DNA from 3 places in the Blautia sp. NSJ-175 genome. Region 1 is predicted to be linked to each of the others. Evidence: predicted binding sites of a transcription regulator. Region 1 holds the regulator's gene; each other region holds the start of a gene.
What was found. The regulator Rex, encoded in region 1, represses fermentation and respiration genes when NADH is low (regulators of the CRP and FNR family bind a similar motif). The targets are predictions, from matches to a motif close to ATTGTTAANTANTTAACAAT.

Region 1 (10,879 bases):
GTGGAATCCGCCTGGGATGACGGATTTATTGTTGTAGCCGCCGCCGGCAACATGGGACCGGGGCAGGGCAGCATCACAGCTCCCGGCAGCAGCCGGAAAGTCATCACCGTTGGTTCTGCCGATATGCTGGTACGCCATCAGGGTATTTCAGGGAGAGGCCCCACCTGCGACTGCATTATCAAGCCGGATATTGTGGCACCCGGCAACGCCATTGTCTCCTGTGCCAACCGAAGCGGCAGCATGCCTTATGCAGTGAAAAGCGGCACATCCATGTCAACCCCTATGGTCTCAGGCGGCATTGCGCTGCTTCTTGAAAAAAATCCCGCACTGTCCAATCTGGAAGTCAAGAAAAGACTGATGGAGACAGCTAAAGATCTGGGCTATCCCCACAACCTGCAGGGTTGGGGGCTTTTTCAGTTAGAGCATTTTTTATATGATGAAAAGATTTGAAAATTATAGTTGACAAACAATGTATCATTGTATACAATAATACAAGAAATTCATTAAGATAAAGTGATAGCATATTGAAAATGTGATGCCGGGTCATACCGGAAGTTAAGATGAGGAGTGACGAATATGATAAACAGAGCTGTCAGAATGAATTACCATACAAATTTACTGGAACTGGAAGAGCATATGTATCCCCTGGTGGATGTGCAGACACCGAATGTATTTCACAATCTTTTCCCCTACACAGAGGTACCCAAGATTGCGTTTAACGACAGGATCGTGCCCCACCATATGCCGGATGACATCTGGATCACTGACACCACGTTCCGCGACGGGCAGCAGTCAAGAGCTCCTTACAGCACAGAGCAGATTGTAACTATCTTTGATTATTTACACAAACTGGGCGGACCAAACGGCAGGATACGCCAGAGCGAATTTTTCCTTTACAGTAAAAAGGACAGAGACGCCGTATATAAATGTCTGGAGCGGGGATATAAATTCCCGGAAGTTACGAGCTGGATCCGTGCCAGCAAGAAGGATTTTGAACTGGTAAAGGACATTGGTCTGAAGGAGACCGGTATCCTGGTGAGCTGTTCCGACTACCATATTTTCTATAAAATGAAAATGACCAGAAAGCAGGCCATGGAGCATTACCTGAGTGTGATCCGTGAATGCCTGGAGACGGGAATCAGCCCCAGATGCCATCTGGAGGATATAACAAGAGCGGATATCTACGGCTATGTGATCCCCTTCTGTCTGGAACTGAATAAACTGATGGAGGAGTACTCCATTCCCATTAAGGTGCGCTGCTGTGACACCATGGGATATGGCGTGAACTATCCGGGTGCTGTGATCCCACGCTCCATTCCGGGCATTATTTACGGTATTCTGACACATGCCGGAATCCCTTCCGAGCTGATTGAATTCCATGGCCACAACGATTTCTACAAGGCTGTGAGCAATTCCACGACGGCGTGGCTTTACGGCGCAAGCGGTGTAAACTGCTCCCTGTTCGGCATTGGTGAGAGAACCGGCAATACACCCCTTGAAGCTATGGTATTCGAGTACGCGCAGATCAAAGGCTCCCTGGACGGCATGGATACAAGGGTCATCACAGAGCTTGCGGAGTACTACGAAAAAGAGATCGGATACAAGGTGCCCTCCACAACACCGTTTGTGGGAAGTGCATTCAATGTGACGAGAGCCGGTATCCATGCAGACGGTCTTCTGAAGAATGAAGAGATCTACAATATCTTTGATACGGATAAATTCCTGGGCCGTCCGCCGCAGGTGGCTGTTTCCAACACCTCGGGCCTTGCCGGCATTGCTCACTGGATCAACAATCATTACCGCCTGTCCGGTGAGAAACAGGTGCAGAAGAACAGCGAACTGGTGCAGATGGTAAAGGCATGGGTGGATGCCCAGTACGAGGAGGGACGCGTGACTGTCCTGACGGATGAGGAGCTGATATCCGTGATCGAGGAGAGCTGCGCAAGATTAAATATAACCTTATAAGGCAATGACATGTGAGGAAGGAAGCAAAATGGCAGGTAGAGAAAAGTCCCTGAGGGGCCAGGTGTTTGACAAGATCCGTTCAGATATTCTGAAAGGCCGTTACCAGCAGGGAGACGAATTGGTGGAATGTACCATAGGGAAAGAGCTGGGAGTCAGCAGAACTCCGGTCCGGGAAGCCATCCGGCAGCTGGAACTGGAGGGCCTGGTACGCCTGGTGCCAAACAAAGGAGCCTTTGTCAACGGGATATCCGCAAGGGACGTGACTGATATTTATTTGATCCGCTCCCGGCTGGAAGGGCTCTGTGCCCGGATGGCCGTGGAGAATATAACACCGGAACAGCTGGAAGCCATGGAGGAGGCCATTGTCCTGTCAGACTATCATGCAAAGAAAGAACACTATGAGCAGGTCTGCGAAATGGACGGCAAGTTCCATAAGCTGCTCTATGAGGCGTCCGGCAGCCGGATGCTTTCCCACACACTGTCTGATTTTCATCAATATGTACAGCGTGTGCGGCAGGTATCCATTATGAACCGCATGCGTCTGAATAAATCAGGCAGTGAGCACACAGAGATTCTGGAAGCCATAAAGAGCAAAAACGCGGATCTGGCGGAACAGGTAGCTGCAAGACACATATTTAATACAGTTGAGAATCTGAAACATTTTAATCTGGAAGAAATTCTGCGGGAAGAATACGGAAAGGAGAACGACAACAATGGAAAAAATTAAAATGACAACACCTCTGGTGGAAATGGATGGGGATGAGATGACAAGGATCCTCTGGAAAATGATCAAAGAGGATCTGCTTGCGCCATATGTGGAACTGAACACAGAGTATTATGATCTGGGACTGGAGTACAGAAATGAGACCGGCGACCAGGTGACAGTGGATGCGGCCAATGCCACAAAGAAATACAAAGTAGCGGTAAAATGTGCCACCATCACCCCGAACGCGGCCAGAATGGACGAGTATCACTTAAAGGAAATGTATAAAAGTCCCAACGGCACCATTCGTTCCATGCTGGACGGTACGGTTTTCAGGGCGCCTATTGTGGTAAAAGGAATCGAGCCCTGTGTAAAGAACTGGAAGAAACCCATCACTCTGGCAAGACATGCCTACGGGGATGTCTATAAAAACACAGAGATGGTCATTCCCGGACCGGGCAGGGTGGAGCTTGTATATACCGCGGCTGACGGAACAGAGACAAGAGAACTGGTGCATAACTTCACAGGTGCCGGGGTGGCACAGGGAATGCACAACTTAAATGATTCCATTGAGAGCTTTGCCAGAAGCTGCTTTGAATACGCGCTCTCCACAAAACAGGATCTGTGGTTCTCCACCAAGGACACCATTTCCAAAAAGTATGACCATACCTTCAAGGATATTTTCCAGGACATCTATGAGAAAGAATATAAGGATGCCTTTGAAAAGGCCGGTATTACATATTTCTATACACTGATCGACGACGCGGTGGCACGTGTGATGAAAGCCGAAGGCGGCTTTATCTGGGCCTGCAAGAACTATGACGGGGATGTTATGAGTGATATGGTATCCTCCGCTTTCGGCTCTCTGGCTATGATGACATCCGTGCTGGTATCCCCTCACGGATATTTTGAGTATGAAGCTGCACACGGAACCGTACAGCGCCACTATTACAAACATTTAAAAGGGGAAGAGACTTCCACCAACTCCGTGGCTACCATCTTTGCCTGGTCCGGAGCTTTGAGAAAACGCGGGGAGCTGGATGGAAATACAGACCTCTGCCTGTTTGCCGACCGGCTGGAACAGGCCACGCTCACTACTATCGAAAAGGGAGAGATGACAAAAGACCTTGCACTCATCACGTCAATTAAGAATCCTTCTGTATTGAACAGCCGTGAGTTTATACTGGCTGTAAGGAAGAATCTGGATGTTTTATACGCGTAAAAAATAAGCGTCTGCTGATTTAAAAGTCCATGTAAGAGAGAGAAACAAGTCCCTGCTTACATGGACTTATTATTTGTGAAAAAAAGTCTCGGGCAGGGGTTGAAAAATTTAGTCAATTTCTTATAATGGGTATTAACCGAATCGGTAAAGCATTAAAGGAGGCACAGGATGGAGGACAGACTTAGCAGTCTCTCAGAAGAGAAGAAGAACGCGGTTGTCAATGCAGCACTGGAAGTGTTTGGCACCAATGAATACAAACGGGCATCCACAGACCTGATCGCTGCAAAGGCAGGCATCTCAAAAGGGCTGCTGTTTTACTATTTTAAAAATAAGAAAGAGCTGTATATGTACATATTTGAGTATGTCATGGAGAAGGTAGGACCGCGCCTTTTAGACCGGCACTTTTTTGAAATAACGGATTATTTTGAGCTGCTGGCCTATGCAGCAGACAAAAAAGCCCGTATCCTCTCCAGTTTTCCCTTTCTTATGGAGTTCAGTGTCCGGGCATTTTTTACATCCAGGGAGGACGTATCGGAAGATATGAACTCTTTTATGAAAAACCAGATGGATACCATGTTCGTGGATTATTTCAAGAATGTAGATATGACTAAATTCAGGGAGGACATAGATCCCAAAGAAATACTGAACATGCTTCTCTGGCTCACTGACGGATATCTGCACCAGAGAATGTTTTATACCGATACGGTGGATGCGGATGAATTGATGCGTCAATTCAGAAAATGGTCAGAAATGCTGAAGCGGATCGCATACAAAGAAGAGTATCTAACCGAAATGGTTGGAAGGAGGCAAAAAAATGAACGTGATTGAAATCAGTCATATTACGAAAGACTATGGGCAGAACCGCGGCGTTTTTGATGTTAGTTTTTCTGTAAAACAGGGAGAGGTACTGGGGTTTTTAGGGCCAAACGGTGCCGGTAAGACAACCACGATCCGGCAGTTGATGGGATTCATCAAACCGGATAAGGGCAGACTGTCCATTCTGGATATGGACTGCTTCAAAGAGTCGGATAAGATCCAGACATCTCTTGGGTATCTGCCGGGAGAGATCGCTTTTATTGATTCGATGACAGGGATGGAGTTTATCCGCTTTGTGGCTAAAATGAAAAATATGAGAGATATGGGCCGGGCACAGGAACTGATGAAGATGTTTGACTTGAACGCGTCCGGCAAACTGAAGAAAATGTCAAAGGGCATGAAGCAGAAGATAGGAATCGTCTGTGCCTTTATGAACCCGCTGGCCAGCATCCTGATCCTGGATGAACCCACCAGCGGACTAGACCCTCTGATGCAGAACCGTTTTGTGGAGCTGATCCTTTCCGAGAAGAAAAAGGGAAAGACCATTTTGATGTCTTCTCATATGTTTGAGGAAATTGAGCGCACCTGTGACCGCGCTGCCATTATCCGAGACGGACGGCTGGTTGCAGTGGAGGAGATGGAGAAACTGAAAGAGGGGCGGCAGAAGGTGATTGATATCACCTTCCGGGAGGCGGATATGGCAGAGGCATTCGCTGCCGCATTCCCGGAGGCAGTCTATCAGCCCGGCAGTAAAACGGTAACGGCCAAGGTTGGAAAAAACCTGGATGCCTTTATCAAAAAAGCAGGCGCCTATACGGTCACGGATTTCGACGTGCGCACACAGAGCCTGGAAGAGTTCTTCATGCATTTCTACGGAGAGGGGGCAGCAAAATCATGAATGCTACACTGTTTAAAAAAGAGATCAAATCCAACTGGCTGCTGCTCGTCATTTTTCTTGTAGTGCTCAGTGTATACGGAAGTATGATCACCATGATGTTTAACCCCGAGATGGGAGACAGCCTGAAAATGATGGCTGACAGTATGCCGGATCTGTTTGCGGCATTCGGCATGGCTGACGTGGGCCAGACGCTGCTGGAATTTGTATCCGGATATTTATACGGAATGCTGTATGTGGCCTTCCCCGGGGTATTTATCATTATCCTATCCAACAGACTGGTATCCAGATATGTAGATAACGGTTCCATGGCCTACCTGCTGGCGGTACCACAGAAACGATGGAAGATCATGCTGACTCAGTGTGTCTTCATGCTGACCTGCCTGGTTGTCATGGTGGTATATGTGACCTGCCTGATTCTTGCTTTCAGTGAGGCGCTTTTTCCGGGAGAGATGGAGACAGGTGCTTTCCTTCGGATCAATGTGGGATTATTGGGTATCCTTGTATTTTTCGGCGGGACATGTTTCTGTGCATCCTGCTGCAGCAATGAGACAAAGACTTCCTCCGCGGTCAGCACAACCGTGGTGGTATATTCCATTCTCGTGCAGATGATATCACAGGTGGGGGATAAATTCGAGAAAGTAAAATACGCCACCCCCATAACCCTCTTTGATATTGACGGGCTGGCTGCAGGTGACGGGAAGGCGTGGATCATGTGCGGCATTTTGTATCTGGCAGGAATCCTGCTTATGGGAATAGGGATCATACGGTTCAGCAAACGGGATCTGCCTTTGTAAGAGATGGAATCGCAGACGGCCGAAGGATAGCAGCCGGATATAAAAAACGGGAGGAGCAGGCATTATGCCAGCTCTTCCCATTTTTCATACAGTTCTTCCAGCTTTTCTGCAATCTCAGCTTTTTCATTGGCAAGCCGGACGCATTCAGCCACATTGACGGCAACTTCAGGCTTTTCCATCTCACTGTCGATCTCTTTGTCCCTGGTTTCCAGGCGTTCAATCTCTGCCTCTGTCTTCTTCAGATCATTTTCACGCTTTCTCTGGCGTGCCTGTTCTTCTTTGCGCTGTTTCCAGTCCAGTTTCGTGGCGGATACGGATTCCGCAGCCTGTTCCTCCTCAAGGCCCGGCGCATAGATGCGGGTGAGCTCCTCCCTCTTCTCCATGTAATAATCATAGTTGCCGATATAGTTTACCATACTCTGGTTGGTCAGCTCCAGGATCCTGGTGGCGGTACGGTTGATAAAGTAACGGTCATGGGATACATACAGCACCGTACCCGTATAATTGCGCAGGGCCTCCTCCAGGATCTCCTTTGACATAATGTCAAGATGGTTGGTAGGCTCATCCAGGATCAGGAAATTGGCTTCTGAGAGCATGAGCTTTGCCAGGGATACGCGGCCCCGTTCCCCGCCGCTTAAGGATGCGATCTTTTTAAAGACATCATCCCCGGTAAAGAGAAAGGCAGCCAGCAGATTGCGGATCTCCGTGTTGGTGAGCTTGGGAAAATCATCCGAAATCTCCTCGAAGATGGTTTTTTCCATATGCAGCACGTGGTGCTCCTGGTCATAGTAGCCGATGTGTACTTTACTTCCCAGATGGAAGACGCCGGCGTCGGCCGGGACCAGCTCGTTCAGTATTTTGAGTATCGTCGTTTTTCCGGTTCCGTTATTCCCGATGATGGCCACACGCTCCCCGCGTTTGATGGAAAAGTTCAGATCAGAAAACAGCGGGAGGGAGGGAAAGGATTTAGAGAGATGTTCCACGGTCAGCACATCCATGCCGCTCTCTATGCGGGGCTTCAGGTAAATACGCATGGACGCGTTTACCTCAGTCGGTTTTTCTATGACTTCAATCTTATCCAGCATCTTTTCCCGGCTCTCAGCCCGCTTAATGGACTTTTCCCGGTTGAACTGCTTTAATTTGGCAATGACTTCCTCCTGGTGTTTGATCTCCTGCTGCTGATTGAGGTAGGCCTGGTAGGCATCTCTGCGAAGCTGGGCCTTTTTCTCACTGTAGGCGGAATAGTTTCCGCTGAAGGAGCTTACCTTTCCGTTGTCAATATCAATCACCTTGGTCACGATCCTGTCCAGAAAATACCGGTCGTGGGATACGATAAGGACAGCTCCCGGATAATTCAAAAGGTACGTCTCCAGCCAGGAGATGGAGTCCATATCCAGATGGTTGGTAGGCTCATCCAGAAGGATGATATCCGGTTTTGACAGCAGCAGACGGCCAAGGGCCACACGGGTTTTCTGGCCTCCTGACAGGGTGGAGATTTCTTTTTCAAAGTCACTCTCCGGAAAGCCGAGTCCCTTCAGTACGCCCACAAGCTCACTTTTATACGCATAGCCGTTCTCCATCTCAAACTCATGGGTCAGCCGGGAATACGTCTCCATCAGGCGGTCCAGCTCCTCCCCTTGGGCGTGCTTCATCTGTTTTTCGGTTCTGCGCATATGAAGCTCCATATCCAGAATATGCTGTTTGACCTGGAGCAGAGAGTCATAGATGGTGAGCGCGCTGTCCAACTCCTGATGCTGGGCCAGATAGCCGATGGTCCTGCCCCTTGATAAGATTACCTCTCCGCTGTCCGCGGGAATCTCCTGCATGATGATGCGCAGCAGTGTGGATTTTCCTGCTCCGTTGATGCCCACCAGGGCGGCTTTTTCGCGTTCTTCTATATGGAAGGAGGCATCATGGATCAGATTCATGCCTCCGAACGATTTTTCAATGTTTTGACATGCCAGTATCATTTTATACGAATCTCCTTTATCTTTTGGTTCACCCTTCCTATTATATCGGAAATTCAGAATTTGACAACAGATAAAAACAACAATAACTGGAATTGTATTTGACTTTATTTTAACAATTATATATAATATTCCTATATGAAACAGAAAACTTAGACATAAGGAGGGTAAAGTCGTGGACGAAAAATGCATATCAAAAGCAGTCATCAGAAGACTTCCCCGATATTACAGATATTTAGGAGAACTTTTGGAAGATGGTGTGGAACGTATTTCCTCAAACGAGCTGAGCAGCAAGATGCGCGTGACCGCATCCCAGATTCGCCAGGACCTGAACAATTTCGGAGGATTCGGGCAGCAGGGATACGGCTATAATGTGCAGTACCTGTATACAGAGATCGCCAAGATCCTGGGGCTCGACAGGACCCACAACATGATCATCATCGGAGCCGGCAATCTGGGACAGGCACTGGCCAATTATGTACAGTTTGAAAAGCGCGGATTTAAAGTGGTGGGTATATTTGATGTGAATCCGGTTCTGAAAGGTATCTCTATCCGTGGGAACGAAATTCTTATGATGGATGAACTTCCCCAGTATCTGAAGGATAATGATGTTCAGATAGCAGCGCTGACTCTGCCTAAGAATAACGCGGAGGAGACAGCCAACCTGCTGGTGGAAAACGGAATCAAAGCCATCTGGAATTTCGCACATCTGGATCTGGAGGTCCCGGAGGATGTCATCGTGGAAAATGTACACCTTTCTGAGAGCCTCATGCGATTGTCTTATAACCTGAATTGTTATGTGACCGAACATAAAAAGTAAGAAAAGGCTGCTGCGGAATTTTTGCGGCGGCCTTTTGCTCTGCAGGAAGGTTTGACAGACTTCCCTGATTCATACCGGAATAAGAGAGGAGTGTATGATATGAAACAAATCGTAACCGGCGGACAGATGAAGCTATTGGATGAATACACGATCCACGAGATCGGGGTTCCCTCCCTGGTACTTATGGAGCGGGCAGCTCTGAGTGTCTGTCAGGCACTTCGGGAGGAAAATTTTCCTCTGAAAAGAGTTCTGGTGCTCTGCGGTACCGGAAATAACGGTGCGGACGGCGTAGCGGTGGCCCGTATGCTCCATATGACAGGTGTCTCGGCAGATATCTGTATACTTGGAAAAAAGGACCATTATACAGAAGAAATGAGAAAGCAAGTGAAAATTGCAGAAAATTATCATATATCCTTTGTCAAGAATGCAGTACCTGCTGAATATACTACTATAGTAGATGCTGTCTTTGGTGTAGGTCTGTCCAGGGAAGTGGGCGGAAAATACAGGGACACCATCGAAGCTCTGAACCGGTCAGGGGCAAAGGTCATGGCAGTGGACATTCCATCAGGTATCAGTGCTGATACGGGGAAAGTGCTGGGCTGCGCAGTGAAGGCTGATGTGACAGTCACCTTTGCTTATGAGAAGGCAGGTCTTTTATTCTACCCGGGCGCATCCTGCGCGGGCAAGGTAAGGACGGCTGATATCGGAATCTACAGGCTGCCTCAGAATGATTTTGAACTGTCCATACAGAGCTGTGAGGAGAAGGATCTGTGCCGGATTCCGGCGAGAAAGCCGGACGGGAACAAAGGAACTTTCGGGAAAATATTCCTGGCAGCCGGCAGCCGGGATATAAGCGGCGCGGCATATCTCTCCGCCTGTGCGGCTCTTAGGGCCGGCGCAGGCATGATAAAGGTACATACCAGGGAAGAGAACCGTCAGGCACTGACCACAATGCTGCCGGAGGCCATGTACAGCTTTTATGACGATGAAGAGATCCGAAAAGAACAGATCCGGGAAGGGCTTGCATGGGCTGATGTGATCGGGGTAGGACCGGGACTCGGCACAGGACAGCAGGCGGAAGATATTTTGTATACCATACTGGCGGAGGGCAGAAAACCTCTGCTGATCGACGCGGACGGCCTGAATCTGCTGGCCGGCAGAATGGAAGTGCTGTCCCAGTATCCGGCACCGGTCCTTGTGACACCGCATCTGGGTGAGTTTTCCAGAATCTCCGGGGTATCTGTGGAGGAGTGGAAGGAAGCGCCTCTTTACCTGACAAAACGTTTTGCCGGGAAATATCACCTGACAGTCGTGTGTAAAGATTCACGTACCGTCATTTCCGACGGCGGCGAGGAGATATTTATCAACACCTCCGGCAACAGCGGTATGGCAACAGCGGGAAGCGGGGACGTGCTCTTTGGCATCCTCATGGGATTTTTGTCCCAGGGACTTTCAGCCAGGGAGGCGGCAGCTCTCGGCGTTTATTTCCACGGTATGGCAGGGGATATGGCCGCCGCCCAAAAAGGTGAGTACAGCATGATTGCCGGGGATATCATTACACAGACAGCGGAGATCTTGAAGAAAAGAGGAGCAGTTTTATGAAGACACCAAACAGGATTTACGTTTCCATAGATTTGGATGCGGTTTCCTATAATCTGGAAAATATGAAGAAGAATATCCATGAGGACACGAAG
Region 2 (10,879 bases), on a different contig from region 1:
GAGCTTCCAGTTCATTGAGGGTGAGTCCCTGCTCATTATGCTGGATATGAAGGGAATCGCGGCGTCAAGCGGTTCTGCATGTACCTCCGGATCCCTGGACCCGTCCCATGTACTGCTGGCCATCGGTCTGCCTCATGAGATTGCCCATGGTTCCCTCAGAATGACCATCAGCGAGGAGACAACAAAAGAAGATCTGGACTACACACTGGACCAGATCAAGGAGATTGTAAACCGTCTGCGTGAACTCTCCCCGTTATATGAAGATTTCATAAAAAAACAGAAACAGAACAGAGCGTAAGATCAAAAAAGACAAATTATGGAGGAAAATAAATTATGTACAGCGAAAAAGTAATGGACCATTTTCAGAACCCGAGAAATGTAGGAGAGATTGAAGGCGCCAGCGGTGTCGGAACCGTAGGCAATGCAAAATGCGGAGACATTATGAGAATGTATCTGGATATTGATGAGGACGGAATCATCCGGGACTGTAAATTCAAAACCTTCGGCTGCGGCGCCGCAGTGGCAACCAGCAGTATGGCTACAGAGCTTGTGAAGGGCAAAACCATTCAGGAGGCCCTGCAGGTGACAAATAAAGCGGTTATGGAGGCTCTTGACGGCCTTCCCCCGGTAAAAGTACACTGCTCCCTGCTTGCTGAGGAAGCAATCCATGCAGCACTCTGGGATTATGCGGAAAAGCACGGAATTAAGATCGAGGGTCTGGATAAGCCAAAAAGCGATATTTCTGAAGGGGAAGAAGAGGAAGAGTATTAATGGAAAAAAAGAAGGTAGTTGTGGGGATGTCCGGCGGTGTGGACTCCTCAGTGGCGGCCTATCTGCTGAAGGAACAGGGATATGATGTCATTGGAGTCACCATGCAGATCTGGCAGGATGAGGACAATGCCGCACAGGAGGAGAACGGCGGCTGCTGCGGCCTGAGCGCAGTGGACGATGCCAGAAGAGTGGCGAACATGCTGGAGATTCCCTACTACGTCATGAACTTCAAACATGAGTTCAGAGAAAATGTCATTGACTATTTCATTCAGGAATATCTAAAAGGCCGCACACCCAACCCCTGTATTGCCTGCAACCGTTATGTAAAATGGGAATCCCTTCTAAAAAGGAGCATGGAGATCGGTGCGGATTACATTGCCACAGGCCATTACGCCAAGATCGTGCAGACAGACAGCGGCAGGTATTCTCTGAAAATGTCGGATGCCACAGGAAAAGACCAGACCTATGCCCTTTATAATCTTACCCAGTTCCAGCTTTCACATACGCTTATGCCTGTTGGATTCTATGAGAAGGATGAGATCAGAAAAATAGCGGAACAGATTGGCCTTCCCGTGGCGAAGAAGAAGGACAGCCAGGAAATCTGCTTTGTGCCGGACAAGGACTATGCCGGATTTATCGAGGAGAATACAGAGCATAAGATAGAAGAGGGCAGCTACGTGCTGGCAGACGGTACGGTGATCGGGCGCCATAAAGGAATCACCCATTATACCATTGGTCAGAGAAAAGGCCTGGGCCTGGCAATGGGACATCCTGTCTTTGTGACAGAGATTCGTCCTGAAAGCAACGAGGTGGTGATCGGAGAAAATGAGGACCTGTTCCAAAGAGAACTGATCTGTAACCGGATTAACTTTATGTCCATTCCTGACCTGAAAGAGGACATGCATGTTATGGCTAAAATCCGGTATAACCACAGAGGTGCTTCTGCTGTCATACACAGAGAAGAGGAAGACAAGATTCGGGTAATCTTCGATGAACCCCAGAGGGCCATCACTCCGGGACAGGCAGTTGTCTTTTATGACGGAGAATATGTAGCCGGAGGCGGCATTATTTTATGACTTTTTTGGAGTATAAAATTGCCCGGGAGACAGTTTTTGCATGAAGCTGTTTTCCGGGCAGTTTTTTCTTTGGGCCGGTACAGATCGTATGCAGAGCACGCGGCCGAAATATTGGGTTTTAACCGGGAGGTAAGGATTAGATGAATGTGAGAGCAGAGAGACTGGATAATGAAAGCATTCGGTACATATATAAAACCTACATGAAGAAAGATTTTCCAAGGTCAGAACTCAAACCTCTGAAAAGTATTCTGGCGCTGACAGAGAGCGGCAGAGGGGATGGGTATGGGTTCTATGACGGGAATGCACTGGCAGGATATGCGTTTTTGATAAAGGCACCCTCCGGGAGGGCATACCTGATCGATTATCTGGCAGTGCTGCCGTCTGTGAGAGGCAGAGGGTATGGGAGTGCATGTCTTCTGGCACTTCAGTCTATTTTAGATAAAAGAGACATGTACAGCGATAAAGAAGCCGTACGGGAGAACGAGGGGTATATCATCATGGCAGAGACCGAAGACCCATCCTTTGCAGCCCGGGAAGAGGAACTGCAGGTCCGCAGAAGAAGAATCCGCTTTTACGAAAAGAATGGATTTTTTGATTCCCGGAACACCTGCCGCCTCTTTGGGGTGGAATACAGAATTTTAGGAAAGTCCTCCGCTGCAGCCGAAAAAGAGGAGATACAGATACGCTGCAGGGAGGAATTGGACAGCATTTACCGCACCGTCATTCCTAAGATCGTATATGGCAGCCAGGTGATCTGGCTGTAAGATTCCGGAATTTCTCTTACAATTACAATGGAAGAAATTCCGGTTTTCTGTTCCTGAAAACCGTATAATAATGAAAACCACATTCCTTTAACAATGCCCCTGCGCGCTCAAAGTCATAGGCAATGTGTTCCGGCGCATGAGCGTCAGAGCCAAGGGTGAGGATTTCGCCTCCCAGTTCCCGGTAGCGGCTCAATATCTTTTCCGTGGGATTGGGATGCCCGAGACCGTATTTGAACCCCGCGGTGTTGCATTCCAGTCCGATGCCCTTCTGCACCAGAACGCGGAGAATTTCGTCCAGGATATCTCTGTATTTTTCATAGGTATAATACAGGTTGCGGTTGGGGCCGTAGCGAACCACATAGTCAATGTGACCGCATACATCGAAACAGGAGAAGACTTTTAAGTTTTCCAAAAGGCAGGTAAAATAGCTGCGGTATGCCTCCTCCTCGCTGCGGTTTTCAAAAAATATCCTGTCATAGGGGTCACATCCGTCCGCAACATGCACGGAGCCGATGACAAAATCAAAGGGGTAACCGGCTGCGAAGGACGGCAGTTTCCCGGTCAGATGGGGCTGGAGTCCAAGCTCGATACCGAAATTTATCTCTATTTTATCTTCATACTTTTTTCTGAGTTCCAGAAGTTTTTCCCGGTAAGCCGGCATATCCACAAGAAAATCAAATTCTCCTGTGGGAAAATCGAAATCCATATGCTCTGTAAAGCAGACCCGGGGCACATTTCTGTGAATGGCACCGAGGATCATGTGCTCCATAGGAGCTTCGCTGTCGCTGGAAAATGATGTGTGCATGTGATAATCTGCGTACATAGATGACATCTCCTTTTCATTTGCTGCCCTAATTATATAGGAAAGAGAGGGAATTGTACATAAAGAGAATGTAAAACTGGTACGATTTTTCATTTTATGCTTGAATTTTTGTCTCAGATTAGGTACAATATCAAATAGGTTGATGTTTCTTTAACAATCTTAATAGAAACCTCACGGAATACAAACACTTTTAGGAGGAATGAATAACATGGCAGTAAAAGTAGCAATCAATGGATTTGGACGTATTGGACGTCTGGCTTTCAGACAGATGTTTGGAGCAGAAGGATTTGAAGTTGTAGCAATCAATGACTTAACATCTCCGACAATGTTAGCTCACTTACTGAAATATGACTCTACACAGGGAAGATATGCACTTGGCGATACAGTAACAGCAGGTGAAGATTCCATCACAGTTGATGGCAAAGAAATCAAAATCTACGCAAAAGCTAACGCTGAAGAACTTCCTTGGGGAGAAATCGGTGTAGATGTTGTTCTGGAATGTACAGGTTTCTATACATCCAAAGCAAAAGCAGAAGCTCATATCAAAGCAGGTGCTAAGAAAGTTGTTATCTCCGCTCCGGCTGGAAATGACCTTCCGACCATCGTTTACAATGTAAACCATGAGACACTGACAAAAGATGACAACATCATCTCCGCAGCTTCCTGTACAACAAACTGCCTGGCTCCGATGGCAAAAGCATTAAACGACCTGGCTCCGATCAAATCCGGTATCATGTGCACAATCCATGCTTACACAGGCGATCAGATGACACTGGACGGACCGCAGAGAAAAGGCGATTTAAGAAGATCTCGTGCAGCTGCAGTTAATATCGTTCCGAACAGCACAGGTGCTGCAAAGGCAATCGGTCTGGTTATTCCGGAACTGAACGGCAAACTGATCGGATCTGCTCAGCGTGTTCCGACCCCTACAGGTTCTACTACAATTCTGACAGCAGTTGTTGACGGAACTGTAACTGTAGATCAGGTTAACGCAATCATGAAAGAGCAGGCTACAGAGTCCTTCGGATACAACACAGACGAAATCGTATCCAGCGATATCATCGGTATGAAATACGGTTCTCTGTTTGATGCAACCCAGACAATGGTTCTGCCGTTAGACAATGGCACAACTGAGGTTCAGGTTATTTCCTGGTATGACAATGAGAATTCTTACACAAGCCAGATGGTAAGAACAATCAAATACTTCGGAAAATTATTAGAGAAATAATATTACAAATAAAGACTCATTAAGGGGTCCGGTCTATTTTGGACCGGGCTCCTTTTGTCCATTCTGTTATTTAACAAGAACAAATATTAAAGGAGGCATCATCCAATGCTCAACAAGAAATCAGTTGATGACATCAACGTAAAAGGAAAAAAAGTTTTAGTCCGTTGTGATTTCAACGTTCCCCTTCAGGAAGGTAAGATCACAGATGAAAACCGTCTGGTGGCAGCCCTTCCCACTATCAAGAAGCTGATTGCTGACGGTGGAAAAGTAATTCTGTGCTCTCATCTGGGCAAACCTAAGGGAGAAGCAAAACCGGAGTTATCTCTGGCTCCTGTTGCCAAGAGAATGTCAGAATTACTGGGCCAGGAAGTAAAATTTGCAGCAGACCCGGAAGTAGTCGGACCGAATGCAAAAGCTGCTGTCCAGGCAATGAAAGACGGAGATGTTGTTTTACTGGAAAATACACGTTACCGTGCAGAAGAGACAAAGAACGGAGAAGCATTCAGCAAAGAGCTGGCATCTCTGTGCGATGTATTTGTAAATGACGCATTTGGTACTGCCCACAGAGCACACTGCTCCAATGTCGGTGTGACACAGTTTGTAGATACTGCGGTTGTCGGATATCTGATGCAGAAAGAGATCGACTTCCTGGGAAATGCCGTGGACAACCCAAACAGACCGTTTGTTGCAATTCTGGGCGGCGCTAAAGTTTCCAGTAAGATTTCTGTGATCGACAATCTGCTTGATAAAGTAGATACTCTGATCATCGGCGGCGGAATGTCCTACACATTCTCAAAAGCTCTGGGCGGACACATTGGCGTGTCTCTCTGTGAAGACGATTATCTGCAGTATGCACTGGATATGATGAAAAAGGCAGAGGAAAAAGGCGTGAAACTTTTACTGCCGGTGGACAACCGTATTGGTGATGATTTCTCCAATGACTGCAACATCCAGGTTGCAAAACGCGGCGAGATCCCGGACGGCTGGGAAGGCATGGATATTGGACCTGAGACAGAGAAAATCTTCTGTGACGCTGTAAAAGATGCTAAGACTGTTGTGTGGAACGGACCGATGGGATGTTTCGAGATGCCGAATTTTGCTCATGGTACAGAAGCAGTTGCAAAAGCACTGGCTGAAACAGACGCTACCACCATCATCGGCGGCGGTGATTCTGCAGCGGCTGTCAATATCCTGGGATATGGTGACAAGATGACCCACATTTCCACAGGAGGCGGCGCTTCCCTGGAATTCTTAGAGGGCAAAGAACTGCCGGGCGTGGCAGCAGCTAATGATAAATAAAAGTAACTGTGAAAACACTGGACAGTTGCAGATAAAGAATAAGTGAAAGAAGGAAATAAAGTCATGGCAAGAAGAAAAATTGTTGCTGGTAACTGGAAGATGAATATGACTCCCAGCGAAGCTGTTGAATTAGTAAACACATTAAAACCTCTGGTAGCAAACGAGGAAGTTGACGTAGTATTCTGTGTACCGGCAATTGATATCCTTCCGGTTGTAGAAGCCTGCAAAGGCACAAACATCCAGGTTGGCGCTGAGAATATGTACTATGAGGAGAAAGGTGCCTACACAGGTGAGATCGCTCCGGGCATGCTCACAGATGCCGGTGTAAAATATGTTGTTTTAGGCCACTCTGAGAGAAGAGAATACTTCGCAGAGACAAGCGAGACTGTAAATAAAAAAATGCTGAAAGCATTTGAGCATGGAATCACTCCGATCATGTGCTGCGGCGAGACTCTGGAGCAGAGAGAGCAGGGCGTGACCATGGACTTCATCCGTCAGCAGGTGAAAGTTGGATTCCAGGGCGTAACAGCAGACCAGGCTAAGACAGCAGTGATCGCTTACGAGCCGATCTGGGCTATCGGAACAGGTAAGACAGCTACCACAGAGCAGGCACAGGAAGTTTGTGCAGGTATCCGTGCATGCATCGCTGAAGTATATGACGAGGCGACTGCAGAAGCTATCCGCATCCAGTACGGCGGATCCGTAAATGCCAAGACAGCTCCGGAACTGTTCGCTCAGAACGATATTGACGGCGGCTTAGTAGGCGGCGCTTCCCTGAAACCGGAATTCGGACAGATTGTGAACTACAAATAATATGTAACAGCAGAAAGAAAGCCTTCCACGGTAAACACGGGGAAGGCTTTTTTGACGCTGTCTATATCCCCTCCAGATTAAAGGGCGGGGTGTATTCCTCTTTGGCACTGCTTTTTTCCTGCATATATCCGTCTGTGAGCCCAAGACGGACAGCCTCCTCCAGTACGCTCTCGTATTCATAAGTTGTGATCCTGCGGTTGATCTCAGGATACCCGCTGCTTTTATAGAATGGGGTAAACTGGCTCAGCAGGCTGATGAGATAGTGGTTGTCCGGAAGATTTTCCTTGATCCAGTGCAGCAGCCGAATGGAATCTTTTCGACAGCCGGGGAGGACCATATGGCGGATGATGACACCGCTTTTCAAAAGTCCGTTATCGTCAAATCTGGGAGCACCTGTCTGCTCTATCATATATGGTATGGCATTGGACGCGGCGGAAAAATAATCGGGGGCCATGGAGTAGCGCATGGAGAGCGCGGAATCATAATATTTTAGATCCGGCAGATAAATATCCACATAATCCCTGAGGCGTGCCAGGGTTTCCGGTTTTTCATATCCTCCGCAGTTGTACACAACGGGAATATGCAGGCGGTCCTTTACCCTGTCAAGGGCAGGCAGGACGGAAGGCAGGTACTGGGTGGCTGTCACCAGATTGATATTGTGGGCACCGGCATCCTGCAGTTCCAGGAAGATTTCGGACAGCCTCTCCTCTGTGATCTCCTTTCCAAAGCCTTCACTGCTTACGGAATAATTCTGGCAGAAACAGCAGCGGAGCGTACAGCCCGTAAAAAATACAGTGCCGCTGCCGTTGGTGCCGCTGATACATGGCTCTTCCCAATGGTGCAGGGCAGCTCTTGCGGCCGTCAGCCTGTCGGTACATTGACAGTAACCTTTACGCAAATGACGGTCTGCATGGCAGTTCCTTGGGCAGAGTGAACAATTTTTATATTCGTCAGGCTGGTTCATCAGCGATTTTCCTCCAAACATTTCAAATCTCTTCCAAAACTGTTTCGTTTTATTAACATCATAATGAAAATTTCCTAAAATTTCAAGTGTGTGCCTGAAACCTCTTCCTTTTTGTCGTATTTTGCGTTAAAATAATTCATGTGAAACTTTTTAGGGGAGAAATGCGTCTAATAATTAAGGGTGTGAAAATGAGTAAAAAAACGAATGAAAAAAAGAAAACAGAAAAAAAGAATAAGGGAAAAAGCAAGGTCGTCAAAAGGATACTGCTGGCGCTTCTGATCGTGCTGCTTTTGGCAGTGGTGGGTATCTATTGTGCTGTGGGCTATTATTACCAGGACAAGTTCTACAGCGGCACTACCATCAACGGATATGACTGCAGTGAAAAATCTGTGGACTACATCAAGGAGATCATTAAAAAAGAGGCGGAGACATATTCTCTGACGATCAAAGAGAAAGAGGATAAGCAGGATGTGATCCAGGCGGCAGATATTAAGCTGACTTATAAGGACGACGGTGAACTGGAAAAGCTTATGGAGGACCAGAACGCCTGGCTGTGGATTTTCAGCCTGACAAAAGACAAGAATTATGAGGTGAGTCTGGATAATTCTTATGATGAGGCAAGTCTTGACACGGTCATCAGCAGCCTGGCCTGTCTCAAGCCGGAGAATATGACAGCGCCGCAGGATGCTTATCTGGAGGATACAGGGGAAGCATATCAGATCGTTCCTGAGGTGGAAGGTAATACGCTGGATCAGGAAAAGACAGTAAAAGCCATCAAGGATGCCGTTAACGGACGAAAAGGAGAAGTCTCCTTAGAAGAGTCAGGCTGTTATCAGGCACCGGCAGTGCGGCAGGATGACCCGGGGCTGACCCAGGAAAGAGATAAACTGAATGCATTGACCACCATGCAGATCGTTTTGGACTTTGGGCATGGACAGGAAACCATCACAAGGGACCTTTTGAAATCCTGGCTGAAGAAAGACGATGCAGGCAATTATTATTTTGATGAACCTACTGTGAAGCAGTATATTATCGATCTTTCCGCAGTATACAACACAAAGGGCAAAGCAAGGGACTTTGTTACTACAGGCGGAAGTACGGTCCATCTTACCGGAGGCGACTATGGCTGGCAGTTATGGCAGGATAAGACTACAGAGTCTCTGATGAATACTCTCAATGCAGGGGAAAGCACAACCTTGGAAGTGACCTGGCTGTACAAGGCGCAGAAGCATGATGGCAATGAGATTGACGGTACTTATGTGGAGATATCCATTTCCCAGCAGCATATGTGGTTCTATAAAAACGGCAGTCTTATTGTGGATACCCCGGTCGTGACCGGCAATCCCAACACAGGACATGCAACACCGGCAGGGGGTGTCTGGAATCTGAAAGATAAAAAGAGTCCTTTCACTCTGGTGGGCAAAAAACCGGACGGAAGTATTGACTATGAAGAGCCGGTTAACTATTGGCTGCCATTTAACGGAGGCGTGGGAATCCATGACCTTGTAAAGAGAGATGCTTTTGGAGGCGATATCTATCTGTCCAATGGTTCTCACGGATGTGTCAATACACCCATAGATGCGGTGCAGATGATCTATAATAATATTGAGGTGAATACACCGATTGTGGTGTACTGACGAAAGACGGCCGGAGCGGAAGCTTCGGCCGCAGCTATATCCGGAAATATTTGGTGCTCTCTGTGTGCGTAACAGCATCACTGCGGCGCGGGAAGGTGTGAATGTGTATCTTGTTTTTGCAGTTTTTCTGTTGAAATTTGCCTGCAAAGCTGATATAATGCTAATCAGTTGAATAAAAATACATAATATACATTAAAAATGCATAAAAATGAATGCGTAAGGAGAGAGAAAAATGAAAAAATTAGCAGCAGCAGCTTTAGTTGCTGCCATGGTACTGTCTTTGGCAGGATGCGGCAGCAGCACAAAGAAGATTGAGTCAAAAGAGGATTTAAAGGATGCCGTTATCGGCGTTCAGCTTGGAACAACAGGTGATACCACAGTATCAGAGGCGTCAATCGGCGCAAAAGAGGTAAAGCGTTATAACAAAGGCGCTCAGGCAATCCAGGCGCTGAAAAAAGGCCAGATCGACTGTGTGGTGATCGATACAGAGCCGGCCAAGAAGTTCGTTGAGCTGAATGATGACCTGAAAATGATTGAGAACCAGTTTGAAGACGAGCAGTATGCCATCAGCATGAAAAAAGGCAACACAGAGCTGAAAGATGCATTTAATAAAGCTCTGGGCGAGCTGGAGGAGGAAGGTGTTCTTTCCGATATCGTAAACAATTATATCGGTGATGAGGCGGGTAAAAATCCTTATGAATCACCGGCAGATGCGGATCGTTCCAAAGGAAAGCTTGTGATGGCTACCAACGCGGAGTTTGAGCCGTGGGAGTATCATGACGGTGAGGCTATCGTAGGTATCGATGTGGATATCGCGCAGGCAATCTGTGATAAGCTGGGTTATGAGCTGGAAGTGTCCGATATGGAGTTTGACGCCATCCTTCCTGCAGTACAGTCCGGAAAGGCAGACTTCGGTGCAGCCGGCATGACAGTAAACGAAGAACGTCTGGAGAGCGTTGATTTTACAGACACGTATGCAAACGCAAGCCAGGTAATCATAGTAAAGAAATAAGTTGAAAGATGACCCATGAAAAGAAAAGCTGCTGACAATCCTGCCGGCAGCTTTACTTGCGGGAGAAAGTAAGACAGGTGGAAAAATGTGTGTATTAGGGATTTCACAACAGCTTTATAACAACTTTATCAAGGATGACCGGTATATGTGGCTGCTGGAAGGTTTGAAAAATACTCTGCTCATCACACTTCTGGCAGTGATCATCGGTATCATCATCGGATTTGCGGTGGCCATTGTGCGTTCCAGCCATGATAAAAACGGTTCCTTCGGTGTTTTAAACGCCGTATTTAAGATTTATCTGACCGTGATTCGCGGAACACCAACCATGATCCAGCTGCTGATCATGAACTTCGTTATTTTCGGCAGCCTTTCTCTGGACCCTGTGCTGGTGGGCGGCCTGGCTTTTGGTATCAACTCAGGCGCCTATGTGGCGGAGATCGTCCGTTCCGGTATTATGTCAGTGGATCAGGGACAGTTTGAAGCAGGGCGTTC
Region 3 (10,879 bases), on a different contig from region 1:
ACGCATGATCTCCGCACCGGAGTAATCCTTGCAGGCATGCATTCTCTTTCTGGAGGTACCGCCGCCGTGGGTGGTGACCATATTTCCCTCTACGTCCTTGTCAAACATAACACCCAGCTTGTTCAGCCACTGAATCGCGTCCGGGGCTTCCATAACCAGTCTTCTCAGCAGTTCCGGCCTTGCTGCAAAATGTCCGCCGCCGAAAGCATCCAGATAGTGCTGTACCGGGGAGTCATTTTCCTTGTCTGCTGCCTGGATACCGCCCTCTGCCATCATGGTGTTGGCATCACCGATACGCAGTTTTGTGACGATCATAACGTCTGCGCCTGCCTCGTGAGCTTCGATCGCAGCGGAAGAACCTGCTCCGCCGCCGCCGATCACCAGCACGTCCACGTCATAATCCACTTTGTTCAAATCTATATCCACATTTAACAGACGGCTGTTGGAGTGGAGTAAATGTCCCAGCTCTGTGGGGGCTTTCTGGCCCTTGTTTGGTCCGATCTTGATCTCTGTAAAGCCGTCTTTTTTGTAGTCCGGATGATAAGCCTTCAAGAGGGCGTCTTTTTCATCAGCGGTCATACGCCTGGGTTCCATGCCCATACGTTCGTCTCTGGTCGCTTCCACCTTTTTAATGGACTCAAGCATTTCTGGTGTAAACATGGCTATCCCTCCTTATTTCTCAATCTCTCTTGTGTTGTAAAGTTCCTGCATTTCCGTAATGGGTTTCTGCATAACCTGCTCGATCAGTTCATCATAAGCACCCTTGTGGATCTCCTCCACGCGGTTTTTCAGATGTTTTGTCTCAGGCGCGATATATTTTCCTGTGAGGCGCCTTGCAAGAAGACCAACCATAGGATGAGAAATGCCGGCCGGGCATCTTACGGAACAGCAGCCGCAGCTTACACAGTCAAAGGACTCCTCTGCGCATTTCTCAAATTCCCCTCTCTGTGCGTAAGCAATGTACTGCATAACGTTCAGATCCTGTGTACAGGCTTTTGTACAAGCATTACATCCGATACAGCTGTAGATCTCCGGATAGAGTTCCATCATGATCTGCTGAGTCGGTTTGATCTCCTCTATATCATAAGTTCTCTTATCTGTGGGGAAGAAGGGGATGCTTGCCACATACATGCCTTCCTCCACCTGTGTCTGACAGGCAAGACAGGTCTTTAACTCGTTCTTTCCCTTGATTCTGTATATTGTAGCACATGCCCCGCAAAAGCCGTGACGGCAGCCGCATCCTCTTTTCAGGGTGTAACCGGCATATTCCATGGCTGTCATGATCGTCAGATCTGCAGGCACGCTGTATTTCTTACCAAAGAAATATACATTTACCATTTTTTCCATTATAGGTACCAATCCTTTCCTTAATACTCATTCGGTAATTCATCAATCTCATCACAGCGGAATACCGGTCCGTCTTTGCACACGTACTTGGAACCGATGTTGCAGCGTCCGCATTTGCCTACGCCGCATTTCATGCGCAGCTCCAGAGTTGTGTACACCTGCTCTTTGGAGAATCCCATCTCCTGCAGAGCTGCCAGCACGAACTTGATCATGATCGGCGGGCCGCAGACAAGGGCTGTCTTGTCTGTGGTAAAGCCCACTTCTTTCAGGTAGTTTGGTACGAATCCCACATGGCCGTCCCAGCCTTCCTGCTCCCGGTCGATGGTCAAATATACATTCACGCCCTCTGTCTTCATCCAGACTTCCTGGATCTCTTTTAACTGGACCAGATCGTCTGCGGATCGGGAACCGTAAAGGATGTCCACAGTGCCGTAGTTCTCTCTGTTGTCCAGCACATAGTTGATCACGGAGCGCAGAGGCGCAAGGCCGATACCGCCTGCGATAAACAGCAGGTTTTTGCCTTTTAACTCAGTCTCTACCGGGAAATGATTTCCGTATGGCCCTCTCACGGTGATCTCGTCACCCACCTCAAGGCTGTGGAGATAATCGGTGAGGACACCGCATTTCTTGATGCTGAATTCCTGGAATTCTTTGTTAGTCGGTGAGGAAGTAATGGAAAACATACCTTCACTGATGCCCGGTGCACACACCATGGCACACTGTCCGGGCATATGTTCAAAAAGCTTTCCGCCCTCCGGCGCGTTTACGCGGAAGGTCTTCACATCCGGTGTCTCCTGGCGGATATCCGTGATGACTCCCACCTGGGGGATCAGCGTATCCAGTGTATAATTCTTATGACAGGTACATTCACTCATTATTTGTCACCTCCCTGGTTCTGAAAGGATTTGATAACCTTTACGATATTTAAGGAAGCCGGGCATTTTTCCACACATCTGCCGCAGCCTACACAGGAATACATCCCGTCGTTGTTTGCCGGGAAATATACCAGTTTATGCATAAATCTCTGACGGAAACGCTGCATCTGGCTCGTACGGTTGTTCCCGTGTGCCATCATGGTGAAATCCGAGAACATGCAGGAATCCCAGCAGCGGTATCTCTTGATTCCGTGGCCTGTGTCGTAGTCCTTGATGTCATAGCACTGGCAGGTTGGACATACAAAGGTACAGGTTCCGCACGCCAGACATGGCTTGTACAGTTCTTCCCAGAGTTCAGAATTGAATTTTTCGTTTAATGCCTCCCCGTTCCATCCTTCCAGGGAAAGATTGGAGTAAGGCAGCTTCTCAACGATTCCGCGGATGGATGCTTTCTCTTCCTCCACTTTCTTCTCGTCCTCAGCGTCTGCCTCAGCAAGAAGGCTTTCTGCAGATTTCGTAAGGGCATCTCCCTTTTCTGTGAGGGATTTCCAGTAAAGCTCCTCGCCTGTCATCCACACAGCCACATCTGCCACCGGCTCTGCACAGTCTGCGCCAAACACTTTACAGAAGCAGGTCTCTTCCGGCTCATGGCATGCCATAGCCACAATAGTACCGTGCTCACGCCTTGCCGCATAGAAAGAGTCTACCGGGTCAGCTAAAAATACTTTATCTAAAACCTCCACACCTTTCACATCGCAGGCCTTCATTCCAAATACCACAAAATCCTGCTCTTTCAGTGCTTCCGGTTCAACTGTCAGCTTTTTTCCGTCCTTTCTGCAGGTATACAGATCCTCACTCTGGGGGAAGAACGCGTCTTTTGGAGATTTCACCGTCTTCAGTGTATCAAGATCCACCTCCGCGTCCTCGCTCCATGCTCTGAAGTTCACCTGTCCGCTCACTTTTACAGGAAGGTATAATTCCCGGGAGCCGGCGATCAACTGGAATAATGCCGCCAGATTTTCTTTTGCTATCTTATACATACATTATCCCCTTTCTGCCACAATGCCTGGCTCTACGTCATCAAAGGTAAAGTCTGTCAGCGGTCCTCTGGAATCTGTGTCTTCACCGGCCTGATATTCTCCGTAGAACTCATTGATGTCCTTGATGAATTTCCGGTTGAACAGATGAAGGGGTATTCCCTGGGGACATACACGGCTGCACTCTCCGCAGTCTGTACAGCGTCCTGCCACATGGAAAGCACGGATGATGTGGAACATCTTCTCTTCAAAGGAGTCCACATTAGCTTTCTGGGAACTGTCAAACTTGTTGCTGTCAAATACACATTTTCTGCAGCTGCATGCAGGACATACGTTTCTGCAGGCATTGCAGCGGATACATTTGCTTAACTCCTTCTGGAAAAACGCAAATTTCTCCTCCGGGCTCATGGCCTCAATGGCAGCCACACTGTCAAAACGCTCTGCGTCTTTTGTCTCTTTTGATTCTCCGATCAGCTCATCGTATATCTTATGCTCTTTGCCTTTGCATACATGGCATCTCTCCAGCATGGCATCTGCATAGGAACATGTCTTCTCTCCGTAGAGGGTCTGTATGGTCAGGGTATCTGCCCCATCTGTGATCTCGGCGCCGGAAATACTCTCGATTCCCTTAATCCCCATACCTTTGATCTTTTCAATATCCAGCTTGCCTTTGCAGCCCACACCGATAATATAGGCTTTTTCCCTGTCCACCCTGTGCTCCTTGATGAGCTGGTTAAAGCTGTAGGTATCACACGGTTTCAGGCATACCAGGGTCTTTCCCTCCAGTTTGGAGGCTTCAATCATATATTTGCTTAAATTGGCTCCGCAGAATCCGTTGTATACGAAATTCTCAAAGTCCTCTTCCTTTTCAAAATATGCCGGTTCCGGATTGTAAGGCAGGTCTCCCGCTTTCCAGCCGAGAACACGGGCTACGGTACCGTCCGCTAACAGCTCTTTTGCACGGTTAATCAATTCCTGCATCTCAAATCCTCCAATCTTACGTTTTTGCCCAGAGAGCGGACTTTTTCCACAAACTCATTCATGGTAGTGGAGAATTTGACACCCTCTGCGGCTGACACCCATTCCACACGGGTACGTCCGTTTTCCACGCCGATATAATCCAGCATGGAGAATAAAAGTGTCATACGCCTTCTGGCATAGTAGTTTCCTGTGCTGTAGTGGCAGTCTCCCGGATGGCATCCGCAGAGGATCACGCCGTCCGCACCTTTCTCAAATGCTCTCAGGATGAACATGGGATTTACACGGCAGGAACATGGCACACGGATGATCTTCACATCTGCAGGATAGGAAAGGCGGCTGCTTCCGGCCAGATCCGCACCTGCATAACTGCACCAGTTACAGCAGAATGCCACAATTTTAGGTCTGAATTCTTCCTTTGTTTCTATCGACATATTGCATCCACCTCCGCTATGATCTGTCTGTTCGAGAATCCCTGTAAGTCCATGGCTCCTGACGGGCAGGCAACGGTACAGGCTCCGCATCCCTGGCAAAGCGCATTGTTCACAACTGCGATACGGCGTGTCTCACGGATTCCGTGGTCATTCACCTCTTTGTCCTCGTAAGTGATGGCACCGTACGGGCACACATTTGCACAGGTGGAACATCCGTTGCAGAGAAGTTCGTCGGATTTGGCTGTACATGGGTTTGTCATCAGCTTGTCTTTTGCAAGAAGCCCGATGGCTTTCACTGCCGCTGCTCCTGCCTGGGAAACAGTCTCAGGTATGTCCTTGGGTCCCTGGCATACGCCTGACAGGAAGATACCTGCCGTTGGGGATTCCACGGGACGAAGCTTGGGATGTGCCTCGGTCAGGAAGTTGTTGGTATCTATGCTGGCTGTGAGCATGGTGGCAATCTTCCTTACAGAAGGATCCGGTTCAATGGCTGTAGCCAGAACCACCATATCTGCCTCCATGAGGATCTGCTTGTTATCAATGAGGTCAACGCCCTGTACTAATAACTGTCCGTTTGGCTGGGGAGCGACTTTACCCACCTGGCCTTTGATGTAGTTCACACCGTATTCCTCCACGGCTCTTCTGTAGAACTCATCAAAGTTTTTGCCCGGGGTACGGACATCAATGTAAAATACAGTCACGTTCACATCCGGATATTTATCGCGGATCAGCATGGCGTGTTTTGCTGTGTACATACAGCATATCTTGGAGCAGTAGCTCTTTCCTCTCTTGTCCGCGCAGCGGCTTCCCACACACTGGATAAACACCATATTCTTCGGCGCCTTCCCATCGGACATGCGTTCCAGATGGCCTTTGGTAGGTCCTGCTGCGTTCATGATACGCTCCAGCTCCAGGGATGTGATCACATCCTTGCTCTGGTTGTACGCATACTCATCGTAATTATCCAGCTTGATGGTGTCAAAACCGGTGGCAACTACAATGGCACCGTACTTCTCTGTAAGGATCTCGTCCTTCTGCTCATAATCAATGGCACCTGCCTGGCATACCTTGGCGCAGACACCGCATTTTCCTGTCTTGAACTTAATACAGTTCTCTCTGTCAATGACAGGAACATTGGGGATTGCCTGGGCAAACGGTGTGTAGATGGCGCTTCTTGTATTCAGGCCCCTGTTGAACTCATTGGAATTCTTCTTGGACGGGCATTTCTCCTGGCATACGCCGCAGCCTGTACATTTGTCCATATCCACACTTCTTGCTTTCTTGCGGATATCCACTGTAAAATCACCTACAAAGCCGGAAACCTTTTCCACCTCGCTGTATGTATAGATGTTGATCTTCTCATGAGCGGATGCCTCCACCATCTTAGGTGTCAGGATACAGGCAGAACAGTCCAGTGTAGGGAAGGTCTTGTCAAGCTGTGACATTCTTCCGCCGATACTGGGTGTCTTCTCCACAATATCCACTTCGTAACCCGCCTCTGCAATGTCAAGTGCGGTCTGGATACCTGCAATACCGCCGCCGATCACCAGGGCACGTTTTGTGACAAGGCTCTCGCCCGGCTTCAAGGACGCGTTCAAATTCACTTTCGCGATTGCCGCTCTTGCAAGGATGACTGCCTTCTTGGTAGCCTCCTCCATATCCTTGTGAATCCAGGAACAATGTTCACGAATATTGGCGACTTCCACCATGTATGGGTTTAATCCGGCTCTCTCCGCTGCCTTGCGGAAAGTGGTCTCGTGCATACGCGGTGAACAGGAACATACCACAAGTCCTGTCAGTTTTTCATTTTTGATAGCCTCTGCAATCTTGGACTGTCCGGCTTCGGAACACATATACTGATAATCTTCCGCATGGACAACTCCCGGCTCCATTTTAGCCATTTCCACTACTTTTTTTACATCTACCGTAGCAGCGATGTTGCTGCCGCAATGACAGACGAATACACCTATTCTCTGCACTTAACCTCACCTCCTGTATCTTCTGAATGCACTGACTAAAAGCTGCTGCGGAAGTTCCGGGTCCAAAAGCTCGGGGATTTCATCAGCCATCAGGTAATCCCCGCCCTTCTCGCGGACCACAAGCTGTCTTGCCGCATCAATGAGTTTGCCCGGTTTTACATCCCTTGGGCAGCGCTCCACGCATGCAAAGCAGGAAAGGCATTTCCAGAGAGATTTTGAGTTCACCAAAGACTCGATATCTTCATTCTGCACATAAGATACAAACTGATGGGGTTTGATGTCCATTTCATTGTAGGATGGACAGGACGCAGAACATTTGCCGCATTTCATACATTTCAGCGGATTGACACCGCTGATTTCCTTAATCATTTCAGCCTGTTTTTTTGGAGTATTCATGCTTTTGCTACCTCCTCTTTCACGCCGAGAGCTTCTGCCAGAAGTTCTGTAAAATAGTATACCGGAAGTCTGCTGCCGCAAGTGCTCTTATTCAGGTTATACAGGCATAATGGACAGGCTGTGATCAGCATGTCAGCTCCAAATCCGGATGCGCTGTCCATGATCTTATCACACATGGTTTTTGACATCCCTTTTTCCTTCAGGGATATGTAGCCGCCGCAGCACTCGTTTCTGTACGGATAGATCACCGGCTCTGCACCGATGGCCCGGATGAAGTCCTCGATGATGGACGGATTCTCCGGATCGTCGAATTCCAGAAGCCCGCTTGGGCGAAGAAGCAGGCATCCGTAGTAAGCGCCTATCTTTTTGCCGGTAAGCGGAGCTGTCACTTTCTCCTTTAACGTGTCGAAACCTATGCGGTCACGGAGTACCTCCAGAAAATGGAGCACTGTCGTCTCACCTGCATAGGGTTCTTCTAACTGCATATAATTATTTGCTCTGGTGCGAATATCGTCTGCGTTCTTCATATCATCATTGACACGTTTTATCACATGATGACAGGCAGAACAGAGTGTTACCAGATCCTGGCCTTTTTCTTTGGCCTCATTGAGAGCACGGACGGAAGAAAGTTTTGTGGCGATCTCGTCAGTGCCCAGCGGATAAACTCCGCCGCAGCACTGCCAGTTTTCAATTTCTTCCAGTTCAAATCCCAGTGCCCTTGCAGAAGCTCTGGCATAAGCATCCAGCTCCACTGCTTTTGTTTTCAGGGTACACCCCGGATAATAACTGTACTTCATAGTTCCTCCTGTTAAAAATCCTGTTTTACAGTTCTATCTGTTTGATAACTTCTTTCAGTGCATTGGCACTTGCCTGAAGTTTTGCAATCTCTTCTTTGTTCATTCTCATCGGCACTTTGCCCTGAATACCGTTCGGTCCAACCAGAGTCAGTGTGCTGACGCAGACATCCTCAATGCCGTATTCCCCGTGCATCATGGATGAAACCGTTGCGATGGAATCGGAGGATGCCAGCAGGATTCCGCACAGCTTACATACTGCCGCTGATACCGCATAGAAAGTAGCGCCTTTGTTCGCAATCACCTTGCCGCCGGATTTCTGCACATAGGTCAGCATCTCGTCCTTATCAAGCTCTTCCACGTCTTTGCCCAGGTTCTTTGCCAGTTCATAATACTCATCCAGGCTGACACCTGATATATATGCTCCAGTCCAGGGGATGAAGGAAGTATCGCCGTGCTCACCGAATACATAAGCGTGGATGTTCTTCTGAGCAACTTTAAAGTGTTCAGACAGTCCGCAGCGGAGGCGCGCCGTATCCAGAATCGTTCCGGAACCGATGATCTGATTCTCCGGCAGTCCTGAGATCTTTGTAAATACATAAGTCATAATATCAACAGGATTGCTTACAATGATGTAAAGCGCGTTTGGCGCAGCCTTTACAATTTCCGGTGTAATGCTCTTTAAAATATTCACATTTGTCTGTGTCAGCTCAATTCTTGTCTGACCCGGTTTGCGGGCGATTCCTGATGTGATGATTACAATATCGGAATCCTTTGCATCCTCGTACTCTCCGGCAACGATATTGATCGGATCGCGGAAACAGGTACCCTGTGCGATATCCATAACTTCTCCGGCAACCTTTTCTTTGTTGATATCAATCAATACGATTTCTGATGCGATATCCCCGTTAGATAATGTGTAAGCAATTGTTGAGCCAACGCTTCCGGCTCCGATGACAGTAATTTTACTACTCATGCTTGCTCCTTTCCCCTTCCCTTGGGTGGTCCTTATTGTCTTTTTTTTAACAATTAATATTCAAAAAAATGTGAAATCACAAATTCTATCTCTCTGAGTATGTTTTTCTGTTAAAACATATTTACTCATCCCCCCTGGTTTCAGGGCCTTTTGAGAAGAATCTGATTTCGCGCTACGAATTAAGGATATCATATTGATAAGAAATTAACAACAACTTTTTAACGATTTTTTGTACTTTTTTGCCTCATCTACTACGTTAATGTAGAAAAGTGCACTTTCGGCCATCTTGTTTTTTGTGCGTGCATTCAAAAAATTAAAAATGCTTAAATTACTTGTATTTTTATGCGTGCAATTTATTTTTGGACTTTTTTTGTCGATTATTTTTTCGATTATTTTCCTGGAATATTGGGGCAGATTCATGTATGTATACAAAAAACAAAAAATGGTTTTTTCTGAATTTATCACACATTTTTAAGGTGTGCTTACAAAAGCACGCTGTATTCAAAAAAAGACTGCCCCTGCCAGCTCCGTCATTCCGGCACCGCAGGGGCAGTCTTTTTATCTATCAAACATGTTAGTTTAAATATCTTTTATCGGAAATTCCACTGTCACCACAAACAGATCCGCATCCACTTCAATCCCGAACACACCTCCGCACGCCTCTGTAAAACTCCTGGCAATAGAAAGGCCCAGTCCGCTTCCGCCGTCGGTACGGCTCTCATCTCCGCGTACAAACCGCTCGGTAAAATCAATATCCGACGGGATCTCCTCCTGGGAAATATTTTTTACCGTGGCCCTTGCTGTTTTATTGTCTGTTTTCAGTGTTATGAAAACGCGTGAACCATCCAAGGAATACTTCAGGGCGTTCTGCAGAAGGTTCTGGAAAACTCTGTAGAGACGGCTGCCATCCGCATGGATCACCACTGCCTCTGCCGGAATCTGTGCTTTAACCGTCACAGAGCTTTCTTCTATCTGTTCCTCCATATCAGCCAGTGTCTGGCGGAGAAGCTTGCCCAGATCCAAATCCTCTAGATTTACGGGGAGCTGCTTGGAGGCCGCTTTGCTGATCTCAAAAACATCCTGCACCATGGATTTCAGACGCTGGGACTTTATATCCAGAATGCGGATATAATCCTTGACATCCTCCGGCAGGTTCTCCTCCTGCTTCATAAGTTCCACATAACTGATAATGGAGGTCAGAGGCGTTTTGATGTCATGAGAAACATTTGATACCAGCTCCACCTTCATACGCTCACTTTTCATTCGCTCCGACAGAGCCGTATCCATACCGTATTGGATATCATTTAGCTGCTGGACAGCGTCATACAGGTCCGAATCCTCCGGCACTTTCAGCTTATCCGTCATATTTCCGTCATGGACTTTTTTTATCTGACGGATCAGATCACCCATCTCTTTGGCGAGTATCCGGTTGTCAGATGCATATTGTCTCATCATACCCGCCAGCAGTGCGATCACCGCCAGTGCCACAAGCAGCAGCACCATTGCAAGGCTTCCGCCATTATCATACAAATAATAAGATGACACAAAGCAGGCCAAAGCCGCAATCACTGACAGTACGATTCCGGATATCATCACCGGTGAAAATTTACGGATCATTTTTTTTTGAAAAGGATACTCCATATCCCTTATCTGAAATAATTTCTGTATATCCCTGACCAGTATCTTTCTGGGTTTCTTTCTGTTATATCTGTAATCATTGATCAGGAGATATAAAATCCAGAAACATATCAGCAGCAGCATGGGATTTGCCAATAAAGAATACATCATCGGATACAATATCTCTGATGCATACTCATAGTACCCCCATCCGTAAAAGACACCCATGTAGTTGTTAAGTCCTGCAATTCCTCCCACAATCACAAGAACTGCCAGAGCGACCTTACATTCCAGCCAGATTTTTCCCGTATAAACCGCAAGGAATCTGTCTCCGTCCTTTTTATACTTTCTCAGTGCCAGGTAAACGCCCAGAAGCACGAGTCCGGCAATAAACTCCACGATTTTGGCAATGTAGCTGCGCTTTGCATGTTCCATATTTCGGACTA

Region 2: a site for Rex is predicted at 3,573-3,592, ahead of gap (type I glyceraldehyde-3-phosphate dehydrogenase). Genes of this name have one in related genera too.
Region 3: a site for Rex is predicted at 9,009-9,028, ahead of MUB35_RS27655 (L-lactate dehydrogenase). Genes of this name have one in related genera too.

What each region holds. Positions count from the first base shown of each region.
Region 1 covers NZ_JALIFQ010000020.1:60,751-71,629, reverse strand. The annotation lists gene MUB35_RS23785 (S8 family peptidase) at 1-450, shown strand, start outside; gene MUB35_RS23780 (2-isopropylmalate synthase) at 577-1,965, shown strand; gene MUB35_RS23775 (GntR family transcriptional regulator) at 1,994-2,692, shown strand; gene MUB35_RS23770 (NADP-dependent isocitrate dehydrogenase) at 2,679-3,890, shown strand; gene MUB35_RS23765 (TetR/AcrR family transcriptional regulator) at 4,059-4,718, shown strand; gene MUB35_RS23760 (ABC transporter ATP-binding protein) at 4,705-5,604, shown strand; gene MUB35_RS23755 (ABC transporter permease subunit) at 5,601-6,398, shown strand; gene MUB35_RS23750 (ABC-F family ATP-binding cassette domain-containing protein) at 6,461-8,368, opposite strand; gene MUB35_RS23745 (redox-sensing transcriptional repressor Rex) at 8,541-9,185, shown strand; gene MUB35_RS23740 (bifunctional ADP-dependent NAD(P)H-hydrate dehydratase/NAD(P)H-hydrate epimerase) at 9,285-10,787, shown strand; gene alr (alanine racemase) at 10,784-10,879, shown strand, end outside.
Region 2 covers NZ_JALIFQ010000007.1:147,718-158,596, forward strand. The annotation lists gene nifS (cysteine desulfurase NifS) at 1-298, shown strand, start outside; gene nifU (Fe-S cluster assembly scaffold protein NifU) at 334-771, shown strand; gene mnmA (tRNA 2-thiouridine(34) synthase MnmA) at 771-1,847, shown strand; gene MUB35_RS13110 (GNAT family N-acetyltransferase) at 1,988-2,611, shown strand; gene MUB35_RS13115 (histidinol-phosphatase HisJ family protein) at 2,634-3,434, opposite strand; gene gap (type I glyceraldehyde-3-phosphate dehydrogenase) at 3,643-4,662, shown strand; gene MUB35_RS13125 (phosphoglycerate kinase) at 4,768-5,961, shown strand; gene tpiA (triose-phosphate isomerase) at 6,025-6,774, shown strand; gene MUB35_RS13135 (radical SAM protein) at 6,836-7,738, opposite strand; gene MUB35_RS13140 (L,D-transpeptidase family protein) at 7,927-9,375, shown strand; gene MUB35_RS13145 (transporter substrate-binding domain-containing protein) at 9,608-10,387, shown strand; gene MUB35_RS13150 (amino acid ABC transporter permease) at 10,473-10,879, shown strand, end outside.
Region 3 covers NZ_JALIFQ010000031.1:2,714-13,592, reverse strand. The annotation lists gene MUB35_RS27700 (FAD-dependent oxidoreductase) at 1-660, opposite strand, end outside; gene MUB35_RS27695 (2Fe-2S iron-sulfur cluster-binding protein) at 673-1,347, opposite strand; gene MUB35_RS27690 (FAD/NAD(P)-binding protein) at 1,368-2,222, opposite strand; gene MUB35_RS27685 (4Fe-4S dicluster domain-containing protein) at 2,222-3,262, opposite strand; gene MUB35_RS27680 (4Fe-4S dicluster domain-containing protein) at 3,266-4,240, opposite strand; gene MUB35_RS27675 (hydrogenase iron-sulfur subunit) at 4,228-4,671, opposite strand; gene MUB35_RS27670 (CoB--CoM heterodisulfide reductase iron-sulfur subunit A family protein) at 4,662-6,650, opposite strand; gene MUB35_RS27665 (4Fe-4S dicluster domain-containing protein) at 6,657-7,046, opposite strand; gene MUB35_RS27660 (CoB--CoM heterodisulfide reductase iron-sulfur subunit B family protein) at 7,043-7,843, opposite strand; gene MUB35_RS27655 (L-lactate dehydrogenase) at 7,869-8,816, opposite strand; gene MUB35_RS27650 (sensor histidine kinase) at 9,396-10,879, opposite strand, start outside.